2 regions of the Microcoleus pseudofavosus SVA1_A4 genome follow, and region 2 is predicted to be linked to the other one. Evidence: riboswitches for the same ligand, from Rfam matches in the RefSeq annotation. Region 2 holds a riboswitch; the other holds the start of a gene.
What was found. A riboswitch is a leader RNA that binds a small molecule or an ion and turns the genes downstream of it on or off. The one in region 2 is predicted to bind cobalamin.

Region 1: linked by a shared signal. The riboswitch ahead of cobG (precorrin-3B synthase) and the one ahead of QUA02_RS27895 (energy-coupling factor ABC transporter permease) in region 2 are both predicted to bind cobalamin.

Annotation. Positions count from the first base shown of each region.
Region 1 covers NZ_JAUBPE010000040.1:1,623-7,399, reverse strand. Annotated here, with positions in the region: gene QUA02_RS18140 (HipA family kinase) at 1-637, opposite strand, end outside; gene QUA02_RS18135 (GNAT family N-acetyltransferase) at 733-1,236, opposite strand; gene QUA02_RS18130 (hypothetical protein) at 1,404-1,808, opposite strand; adenosylcobalamin-variant (AdoCbl-variant) riboswitch at 2,013-2,092, shown strand; gene cobG (precorrin-3B synthase) at 2,136-3,587, shown strand; gene QUA02_RS18120 (precorrin-8X methylmutase) at 3,664-4,293, shown strand; gene QUA02_RS18115 (precorrin-2 C(20)-methyltransferase) at 4,290-5,000, shown strand; gene psbA (photosystem II reaction center subunit D1) at 5,229-5,777, shown strand, end outside.
Region 2 covers NZ_JAUBPE010000086.1:8-5,784, forward strand. Annotated here, with positions in the region: gene QUA02_RS27890 (Uma2 family endonuclease) at 197-979, opposite strand; cobalamin riboswitch at 1,188-1,334, shown strand; gene QUA02_RS27895 (energy-coupling factor ABC transporter permease) at 1,396-2,115, shown strand; gene QUA02_RS27900 (energy-coupling factor ABC transporter substrate-binding protein) at 2,119-2,451, shown strand; gene cbiQ (cobalt ECF transporter T component CbiQ) at 2,448-3,248, shown strand; gene QUA02_RS27910 (ABC transporter substrate-binding protein) at 3,709-5,136, shown strand; gene QUA02_RS27915 (Uma2 family endonuclease) at 5,355-5,777, shown strand, end outside.

The DNA.
Region 1 (5,777 bases), on a different contig from region 2:
TTAATTTCACAATGCGTTCAATGAGATCGGGTGCCAGCAACTCGGTCATTTTCGAGTCGATCGCTTGCAGATTGCTGGCAAAATGCAGTAAAACGTGGTCTTTAATGGGGCTAAAAGGATCGCGGCTGCGATCGAGATAATTTTTCCAAGTATGGTGAAAATAAAGCGCCGCCCCGTGATCGATGAGCCAAAGCCGTCGGTGCCAAATCAGCATATTCGCATTGCGCGCTGTGCGATCGATATTAGTCACAAAAGCATCAAACCAGACGATCGTAGAAGCGAGATCCGCCTCACACTTTTCTACCGCAGGATCGAACGTCACCGATCCCGGGAGATAATCGAGGGCGAGATTGAGGCCAGCACTCGCCCGGATCAAGTCTTGAATTTCCGGATCTGGTTCAGTGCGCGCCAAGTCGGGATCGAGTTCGACGAAGACAATCTCGGGAACAAGAAGCCCGGATGCGCGAGCAATTTCTCCTGCTACTAACTCCGCAATTAGAGCTTTTGCTCCTTGGCCCGCGCCGCGAAATTTGAGCACGTACATCCCATCATCATCGGCTTCGATAATTGCTGGCAGCGATCCGCCTTCCCGCAGGGGAGTGACGTACCTCGTAGCATTGATTGTTCGCAAATTCATTTGATAGTTGACAGTTGACAGTTGACAGTTGACAGTTAACTTTTCAAACTCTTGTGGGATGGCAGGAGAACCCGCCCAAAACTTGAAAATGCTCGCTAATTTGACTTATCAATTCTAAAGAATAATATCGGATTTTCATCGACAATTCTTTCTTCTACTTGCTTCATCCCGAGTCTTTCTGCTAGTTTGTGCGACTCGATGTTCGGGCGATCGCAACTTGCGACCAGATAGTCAAAGCCAAGTTCATCAAAACTATACTCCAATATTTTGGTTGATGCTTCAGTAGCGTAACGTTTTTTAAGAGCTTTCGGCAGCAGCGCGTAAATTAACTGCGGCTGCGGTTCATCAAAAAAATACCACAAACCGACAAATCCAATAATTTCTCGATCGCTCTTAGTTTTGATAAACCACAAACCGAATTTATTTTCTGCAAAAACCCTTGTGTTCTGTTCGATAATTTCTTTCACTTGTTGCTGCGACAATATTTTGCTATCGCATAGATATCTCCTCACATAAAAATTAGTAAACATTCCGTGGAGCGTGTTGAGGTCGCTCTCTACAATCGGTTTCAAAACCACTCTCGGAGTTTCAAGTATCATGCGGATTATTTTTCTCAGGTTCAATAACGATCGCACCTATCAATATTAGTCCAGGACGCACGGGTGGTCATAAACCGGGTTTTTCGACAATACTTAGTTATCGCGCACAGATAAGGTAAAAAACCCGGTTTATGCAGGTTTTGCGTAAGTCTAATTAACAAACAGCGCTAAACCACCGCAATCACTGGATAGTTGTAACTTTCCTTGACTACCAAACCATCTTTCCAATAGCCGATCGAGATTTGGTTGCTTTTGGAATCAATGATTTGACCTTCAACTTTAACGCTATAATCATTGTACCAATTGGAAATTACCACAAAATCATAATCTTTGTCGGCTGAAACAGCGATGTCTTGACTAATTAATTTTGATTCTCGAAACTCAACTAACATTTGTTGAAAAAAGATTTCTCTTCCTTGGCGGCAGTTTTCTTTACCGTTAGTAATCGTACCGTCGCCTTCAATCATCACAGTGTCATCCGAGTAGTAGTTTTCCAAAGCTACTGAGGTTTGGAATGTCTCAACAAGGTGATTGATATCTGCGAGCTTGATTTGCAATTCTTCAATTGTCATAAATAACGCGATCGCAGGTTTTATAGCCGAAGTTAGAAGTCAAGCACTCTTAGAGTGATTTTGACGGAGACTATAGATTATAAAAAATTATTCGGGAATCAGCAAGATCGTAAAACGAACTTCCCCCCTAACAGGCGAGCTCGCCCGGAGATTTGTTAAGAAACTCGATCGTTCTGGTTTATGCCGATCGACTTGTGATACATTTCTGAAACCTGAAAGCGGGAAAGTCCGGTGCAATTCCGGCGCTGTGCCGCAACTGTCAAAGTCAGAATGCCGATTTCAGGATGTTTACTTTAGATTCCCTGCGTCGCACGGGGAGGAGTTTGTTTGTTAAGTTTGAGTGAATTACCGACTTGTCCGGGCTTATTTTGCGGTTCCCGCGCCCGAGACGGAATATTATCGAGGATGCGGATTCCGGGGGGAATTTTAAATGTACCGCAGTGTCGGGCGATCGCAGATTTAGTCGATCGATACAGTAGCGGCTGTTTGCAAGTAACAAATCGCGCTAATTTGCAAATCCGAGACTTAAACTCGGCAATTTCTGCTGAAGTTTGGCACGATTTGCAAGAATTGGGAATAGCATCTCGCTGCGTTGAAATTGACCCGATTCGCAATATTATGGCAAGCCCGACAGCCGGGATCGATCGCCAGCAGTTACTCGATATTCGCCCGCTAGTTAAAGCTTGGGATAATTACCTGCAAACGCATCCCGAATTGTCAGAAATTTCGCCTAAATTCAGTGTTGGTTTTGACGGCGGGGAATCAGTTTCAATCCGCGCTATTCGCAACGATATTTTATTAGCAGCAGAAAGGCGATATGCCGATTCAGAAAGCGTGTTTCGGCTGTATTTAAACGGCGATACAGGGATTACAATTCAAGAATCGCAATGTATTTCAGTATTGGCAGCCCTCGCTAACACATATCTTGAATACACCAAAAATCGAGATCGAATTGAGGGAAAAAAACCGCGTTTGCGCCACCTGCTAGCAGATTGGGGTGTGGAAAAATATCTCGAACAAATACAGCATAATTTACCGTTTGTATGGCAGCTAAGTTCGATCGCTCCGTCTGAAAGGTCGATCGCCCATCACCAACACCTCGGCATTCACCCCCAACAACAATCCGGTTTCTCATACATCGGAATAGCACTGCCGCTAAGCAGGCTAAAATCGCAGCAATTGCGAGATTTGGCAAATTTAGCCCAAAACTTCGGTCGAGGCACTCTGAGGCTCACACCTTGGCAAAATCTGTTGATTTCTGACATCCCCAACTCCCGGATTTGCGAACTCGAAAAGTCGATCGCCCGCTTGGAATTGCACTCATCCGCAACCAATCTAGACTCGTGCTTAGTTGCTTGTGCCGGTAGCAGCGGCTGTGCTTCCGCGATGACAGACACTCAAAGTCACGCCCTAGCAATGGTGAGAGATTTATCGCAAAAAATGCAGATCGATCGCCCAATCAACATTCATTTCAGCGGTTGCGAAAAATCCTGCGCCCAGCATTCTCCAATTGATATAACGTTGGTGGGAATTCAGATAAAACAAGGAAATGAGACGATCGCAGGTTATGACATTTACGCAGGTACAACAGACTCGCCTTTTGGGCGGCAAATTTTCCGGGCGGTGAGTGTGGCAGAGATATCGAGTTCTATGAACAAGTTGCTGCAAATATATCAGCGATGGCGATCGCCCGACGAATCATTAGGCGAATTTGTAGATCGAAGTGCGATCGACCAATTGCAGCAGTTGCTTAGCCTCAAAAAACAAAATCACAAGTGAATTCCTCTCTCGATCTTTCTTCCTTCGCGCCCTTAGCGCCTTCGCGGTTCATTCAAAAAAAATCCAGTTTTAAATAATGCTTGATTATATTAAAGACGGAACAGAAATCTACACCAAATCCTTCGCCACAATTCGAGCCGAAGCCAATTTGTCAACCTTACCGCCCGACTTAGAATCCGTCGCAGTGCGCCTGATCCACAGTTGCGGCATGACAGATATTGTCGCAGATTTAGCAGCTTCCCCCGGTGCAGCCACCGCAGGGCGCAACGCCCTCGCCGCCGGCGCACCAATCCTGTGCGATTCCCGCATGGTAGCCGAAGGCATCACCCGCAAACGTCTCCCCGCCGACAATGCGGTAATTTGCACCCTCTGGCATCCCGAAGTCCCAGAATTGGCGCTACAAATCGGAAATACTCGATCGGCCGCAGCCCTTGATTTGTGGCTAAAGGATTTGGAAGGTGCGGTTGTGGCAATTGGAAATGCCCCGACTGCTTTGTTCCGACTGCTGGAAATGTTAGATGATGGAGTCCCGAAACCAAGTTTAATTCTGGGTTTCCCGGTAGGATTTGTGGGGGCGGCCGAATCCAAAGCGGAACTCGCTGCGAACAGTCGGGGAGTGCCATTTATTACAGTACACGGGCGGCGCGGCGGCAGTGCAATGGCAACGGCGGCCGTGAATGCGTTAGCGAAAAAGGATGAATTATGACTGAGACTACTGGTAAGTTGTACGGATTGGGCATCGGCCCTGGCGATCCTGAATTGATTACTTTGAAAGCTTATCGGATTTTGCAATCGGTGCCGGTGATTGCCTATCCGGCGATGGAAAACGGTAAGGTGCTCGCCAGGGCGATCGTCGCAGATTACCTGCGCCCAGAACAAATTGAGATTCCGATGCCGCTGCCTTTTAGTCCGACGCGATCGTCTCAACCTTATTACGATCTTGCTGCCGAGAAAATTGCTGCCCACCTCAGCGAAGGACGGGATGTGGCTGTGTTGTGTGAGGGCGAACCTTTTCTCTACGGCACGTTTATGTATCTATTCAACCGTTTGTCGGGAAAATTCACTACTGAAGTTGTGCCGGGAATTTCTTCGACAATGGCGAGTGCGGCGGCTTTGGGAGTGCCGCTGACTTATCGTAACGATGTGTTAAGCATTATGCCTGCGACGCTGGATGCTGAGGTTTTGCGCGATCGGCTGGCGGTTGTTGATGCTGCGGTGATTATTAAGCTGGGCCGACACTTCGCGAAGGTTCGGGATGTGCTGATTGATTTGGGGCAGTTCGATCGAGCTTTGTATATCGAACGCGCAACTATGCCGAATCAGCGAATTAGGGCGATCGCAGATGTCGATCCTGCTGAAGTTCCCTATTGGGCTCTCATTATGATACCCAGCCAGCAAAAGTCTGTATCTTAATATTTTCATGCCTGAAGGCGACAAGCTTCCAGGCTTTCCCTATTTTTTTGTGCATTCTTGCCCATTTATCCAGGATTCCTGATATAGATAACTCAAGCTTATGACTCTCATCAGTTAACCTGTTATTAAGATACTTTACAAACCTGAGAATATGCTTTATGTTTATTTACATGGCGGGAAACACAACCGCTACGAACATTGACAAATCAATAAAGCAATCATAAAACCATGACCACAACCTTACAGCAGCGCGAAAGCGCTAACCTGTGGGACCTGTTTTGTAACTGGGTCACATCCACCGACAACCGCATTTATGTAGGTTGGTTCGGCGTCTTGATGATTCCTACCTTACTAACTGCCACCATCTGCTACATCGTCGCCTTCATCGGTGCACCCCCTGTAGACATCGACGGCATCCGCGAACCAGTTGCTGGTTCCTTGATGTTCGGTAACAACATCATCACAGGTGCTGTTGTTCCTTCGTCTAATGCGATCGGCTTGCACTTCTACCCAATCTGGGAAGCTGCTTCCCTCGATGAGTGGTTGTACAACGGCGGCCCTTACCAATTGGTAGTTTTCCACTTCCTGATCGGCATCTTCTGCTACATGGGTCGTGAATGGGAACTGTCTTACCGCTTAGGTATGCGTCCTTGGATCTGCGTAGCATACTCTGCACCTGTTGCAGCAGCAACCGCAGTATTCTTGATTTACCCGATCGGACAAGGCAGCTTTTCTGACGGTATGCCCTTGGGTATCTCCGGCACCTTCAACTTCATG
Region 2 (5,777 bases):
TAAATGGGATCGAAAAATCAAAAATAAAGGCAATGCTATTTTATCCGGTTTAGCTGCGTAGCAGCTTATTCACACATTCCTGGACGCAGAAACCGGGTTTTTTCCATAAAATCCTCCGTTGAGCGCGATCGGGCTCGGCTGAAAAACCCGGTTTCTGAGCGTCTAGAGTCTGTCAGTCTGGTGCTCTTGATTGCCATCAGGTCAGATGATCGGGATCTATCCCCAACTCCCGCAATCGCTGAGCTAGTCGATCGGAACGTTCAGCTAGTCGATCGGCGCGCTGGGATTCCTGTTGGGCGCGCTGCGATTCCTGTTGGGCGCGCTGGGATTCCTGTTGGGCGCGCTGCGATTCCTGTTGGGCGCGCTGCGCTGATTCTTTCACCTGTTCTTCAGGTGTCAGATAACGTTTTCCCTCGGCATCGTACCAATACAACCACTCCCTTGCTACCCCAGAATAATTTCCCCTTTCACAACCAATTCCTAAACCAATCTCTGGCATCCAAACTGGATTTCCTGACTGTAACTCGTACTTTCCATTGACTAACTTGTGTACTTCCAAATGAGGTTTACGACGGCGGCGGGAAGAATAAATGACGTAATAAAGTACGCCTAAAGCTTGATAAGTCTCTAATTTTGTGCTGTATTCCTTGCGATAAGTTGGGGAAACAACTTCTAGCACGAACAGCGGCATGACATTTTCATCCCACACCACGTAACTGGGGCGCAATTCTTCGTCGTAAAATCGTTCTACTCCTAAACTTAAGAAAGCATCTGGGACAATGGGCGGTTCGTCAGGGTGATGGTAAATACCCATATCTATCCCAAAAAACCAGTCCATGCGTTCTGCCCAAAGTATGAGCAATATTGCTTTTAGCAACCCTGGTATTAGTTCTTGCAGTTCGTTATCCACAGGCGTTTCATCCGAGTCTGGTAGTTCATCGGCGGAGGGCAAGTTCCTCGGCAAGTTGTACTGTAACATTGCGGCTTTCCTCAAAACTTACTAAGATTATAACCTTGATTTGTTTGGTTATATTTTTGTGTTTTGTTAAGATTTTAATGAACCGCGAAGACGCGAAGGACGCGAAGGAAGAAAAGGAATAGAAGGAAGAAGATAGGTAATCTTGACTTACTTACTTAATCTGAAATAATTTTTGTAAAATATCCGCTGAGACTTACGCGATCGACTATACTAAGGCTAACAATTCGGTTCTAATGGGGAGCAGCCATTAGAGGAAACGGGGAAAGTTCGGTGCAAGTCCGGCGCTGTCCCGCAACTGTAATGAAGGTGATGTCGCTTTCTGAGTCAGGATGCCCGCCGATGTGTTGGTTTATATTGTCTCATCTGCGAGGTTCAGCGTGAAGGCCGGAAATCGGAAATTGGTCAGCTTGGGATTGATGGCTGGCTTGAGTTGTTATATTGTCCTGGGCTCGGCAACGCCCGCCGCAGCTATGCACATTTCGGAAGGTTTTTTGCCGGTGCAATGGGCTGCGTTTTGGTGGATGGTGGCGTTGCCTTTTTTTGCCTTTGGGTTGCGATCGATTACTCGCATTACAAAAGAACACCCGGAACTTAAACTATTGCTTGCTTTGGCGGGTGCGTTTACTTTTGTGCTTTCTGCTTTAAAAATTCCCTCGGTAACGGGCAGTTGTTCTCACCCGACGGGTACGGGTTTGGGTGCGATTTTGTTCGGCCCTTCGGTGATGGCTGTACTCGGCGCTTTAGTTCTGCTGTTTCAAACGTTACTGTTAGCGCATGGTGGCTTGACAACGCTGGGAGCGAATATGTTTTCGATGGCGATTGTCGGCCCGTTTGCTGCGTATTTTATCTATCATTTGCTGTTGCGAACTGGTAGCCAGCGGGCGGCAATTTTTTGTGCGGCAGCTTTGGCAGATTTACTGACTTATGTGACGACTTCGATTCAATTAGCGTTAGCTTTTCCCGCAGCAAGCGGCGGCTTTATGGCTTCGTTTCTCAAGTTTGCTGGTATCTTTGCTATCACTCAAGTACCCCTGGCTATTAGTGAGGGATTGCTGACTGTATTAGTCTGGAATTGGCTGCATTCTTACGGGAAGCCGGAGTTAGAAACTTTGAAATTATTGAGACAGGAGTCATAAGCCGTGAATCAAAAACCTACAAAAAATCACCAATCTACTTCGCGGCAAAATTGGCTGTTGGCTGGCGCTGTGATTGTTCTGGCCGCGTTTCCTCTCGTTTTTGTGCGGGGTGAATATGGCGGTGCCGATGACCAAGCTAAGAAAGCAATTACGGAAATTCAACCGGGTTATAAACCTTGGTTCAATCACTTGTTTGAGCCGGCTAGCGGAGAAATTTCAAGTCTATTGTTTGCGTCTCAAGCGGCGATGGGGGCTGGCGTAGTTGGGTACGTCATTGGGTTGTATAAAGGCCGAGCGCAATCTCGGCAGCAGTCCGATCGTAAATCGTCGGAATGAACCATCAGATTGATAGTCTGGCTTATACAAATCGCTTGCGCGGGTTGCCGCCAGCTCACAAGTTATCATTTGCGATCGCCCTTTTAATTCTGTCTCTAGTTTCTGGGGCGATCGTCCAATTGTCGATCGCCCTTTGGTTAGCAGTCTGGATCGTCATCTATGCGGGCATTCCGGGGAAACTGTATTTGCGGTTGCTGTCGCTACCGTTGATGTTTTTGCTGACGAGTTTGCCTGCTTTGGCTATCGGTGCGGTTGCGGGCGATCGTATCCAGGAAATTCAGTGGGATATTTGGCAAGGTTGGGGGATTAGCACCGGCACTTTTTATCTGTATGTGAGCCGCACTGGGGTATATCAAGTGAGCTTGCTATTTGCCCGCGCCTTCGCATCGACAAGCTGTATGTATTTCATCCTCTTGACGGTTCCCTTTACAGAAGTCTTGCAAATTCTCAGACAATTACGCTGTCCAGAGTTAGTCACAGAACTGCTATTACTAATGTATCGGTTTATTTTTAGCTTATTGGCGATCGCCGATGAACTTTGGATTGCACAAAACTCGCGCTGCGGCTATCGCACTTGGAAGCTGGGAATGCACAGTTTAAGCATTTTAATCGGGCAATTGCTTCAGCGAACTTTGGAAAACTACCGTCAAGTATCGCTGAGTTTAGCGTCGCGCGGCTTTAAGGGAGAACTGCGCGTTTGGAATTCTTACCCTTACAAACCTTCACGAAGATATACATTTGAAGCGGTGTTTGGTTGCACGGTTTTAACTTTGTTAAGCGCGGTATTTCAACGCTAAATTTATTGTTAGTCCTGGACGAATGGAGGCCCAGAAACCGGGTTATTTTACCTAATCTGCGAGCTATAACGCGTCTTTTCGTAAAAAACCCGGTTTCTTTGGTCGGAGTGGGTAAGTCCTGCATTATATTCACGATTAGTGGCGGTGGCGGTGGCGGCGGTTAATATCAACGGGACTTACGCATCACAACCAAAGAAACCGGGTTTTTACTGAATCTGTGGGCTGTAACGAAGTATTGTCGCAAAAAACCCGGTTTCTGCACACCCGCGCATCTATGACTATTGTTGATAATTCTTGTGTTCTCGTTAGTTTAGCGGGCCGGATTTGAATAAGGGCGATCGCACTTCCTGCAACAGCTATTACAAATATGACTTTTATGAACTTAATTAATGAATTATATGAATTGACGTGAACAGTAATTGAATGAATAATGACAGTATCAAAATAAAGAAAAAAAATCATGTATCAAGATACTAACAAAAGAAACAGCCCGCCGCCCATTGTTTTTATTATTGCCCTCGGCTTAATTGGGTTTGGCGCATACAAGTTTCTTCCCGGTTTATTGAAAGCTAAAACTTCAAATACACCTACATCTACATCGGCCCCGATCGCACCTGGAACGCTCGCCAATCGCATCAGTTTAGGACATCAGATATTGGTGACATCCCAAACAACAGCAGCAAAACAAGCAGGCGTTCAAGCTTTTGTCAATGGAGATTACCAAGCAGCCGTCAAAAATTTTCAGGATTCGCTGCAACAAAATCGCAACGATCCGGAAACCATTATTTATTTGAATAATGCCATTATTTATTTGAATAATGCCACAACCAGCAATGCTTCTCCCTTGAAAATTGCTGTCAGCGTCCCCATTGGTAGCAACCCCAATGTCGCCCAAGAAATCCTCCGGGGTGTCGCCCAAGCTCAGGATGAAATCAATACTAGCGGTGGCATCAACGGCGCAAAACTGCAGGTAGAAATAGTCAACGATGACAACAGTCCAGAAGCGGTCAGAGAAGTTGCAAAGACATTGACAAAAGATCAGAATATACTAGCAGTAATTGGACACAATGCTAGCAATGCGTCTCTCGAAGCTGCTCCGATTTATCAGCAAGAAAAACTGGTAATGGTTACACCGACTAGCTTTGCCAATAATCTATCAGGATTTGGCAGCTACATCTTTCGGACTGTCCCCAATATTAGCGTAATGGCCGCTCCTTTAGCAGAATATGCAGTCAAAACAGCAGGCAAAACTAATATTGCCGTTTGTTATGACTCGCAAGCACCGGATAATATATCATTTAAAGATGAATTTGTGGCGGCTCTGACTGCTGCTGGAGGCAAATTAGTTCCCACTGTTTGCGACTTTTCATTACCTTCTTTTACTCCCGAAAGTGCGATCGCCGATGCAGTCAGCAAAGGCGCACAAGGATTGATGCTAGCACCCCACATCGATCGCATCGATCGCGCGATCGATCTAGCCCGTGCAAATCAAGGCAAATTAGCGCTTTACAGCAGTTCAACTCTTTACACCTTTCAAACGCTAAAAGACGGACAAAAGGACGTTGACGGGCTTGTTTTGCCCGTTCCCTGGCATCCTGAAACTAATCCCAACAATCCATTTCCTAAAAATGCCCGTCAGCGCTGGGGAGGCATTGTGAATTGGCGAACAGCAACGAGTTTTGACGCGACTCAAGCTGTCATTGCTGGCTTGCGGCAAAGCAATACGCGGGAAGGGTTGCAACAAGCACTCAGAAATCCGAATTTCTCTGCAGCAGGATCGAGCGACGATGTGAAGTTTTTGCCCACGGGCGATCGGGCTGGTAAGGCGATTTTAGTGCAAGTTAAACAAGGAGGAAGCACTGGCTATAACTTTGTCCCGCTGCGGTAAGTTTGTTAAGTGCGATCGGGTTCACATTTCGCACGATTATGATTCATAAAGGGCATATTTGTGGGTGGGGGCGGGTTTATTTAACTTGTCTGCACCCTTTAAATATGTTGGCGAGGGGCTCCCCTACAGGCTGGTTATAATAGAAGAGGATCTATAGGTTGAATTAGCAGGATTTTTAAGATAAACTGAAATCAGTAGATTAAAGGAGAGCCTTGTATATGATCGCGCAAGTTGAAACCAAAACATACACGGCCCAGGAATATCTAGAATTGGAAGTCAATTCTGAGGATCGGCATGAATTTATCAATGGGGAGATTGTTCTGATGGCTGGCGGCACACCGGATCACAATGAAATTACCACTAATTTAGTTGTTGCGCTGAAACTGGCGTTAAAAGGGAAACCATATCGGACTTTTAGTTCGGATCAGCGGCTTTGGGTTCCGCACCTTAATAATTATACTTACCCGGATGTGATGGTGGTAGCGCGCCCGATAGAGCTGCAATCTGGACGGACGGATACAGTTACTAATCCTCTGCTGATTGCAGAGGTGCTATCTAAAGCTACTAAAGCTTACGATCGAGATGATAAGTTTGCTGCTTATCGCAGTATTCCTAGTTTTCAGGAGTATTTATTAATCGAC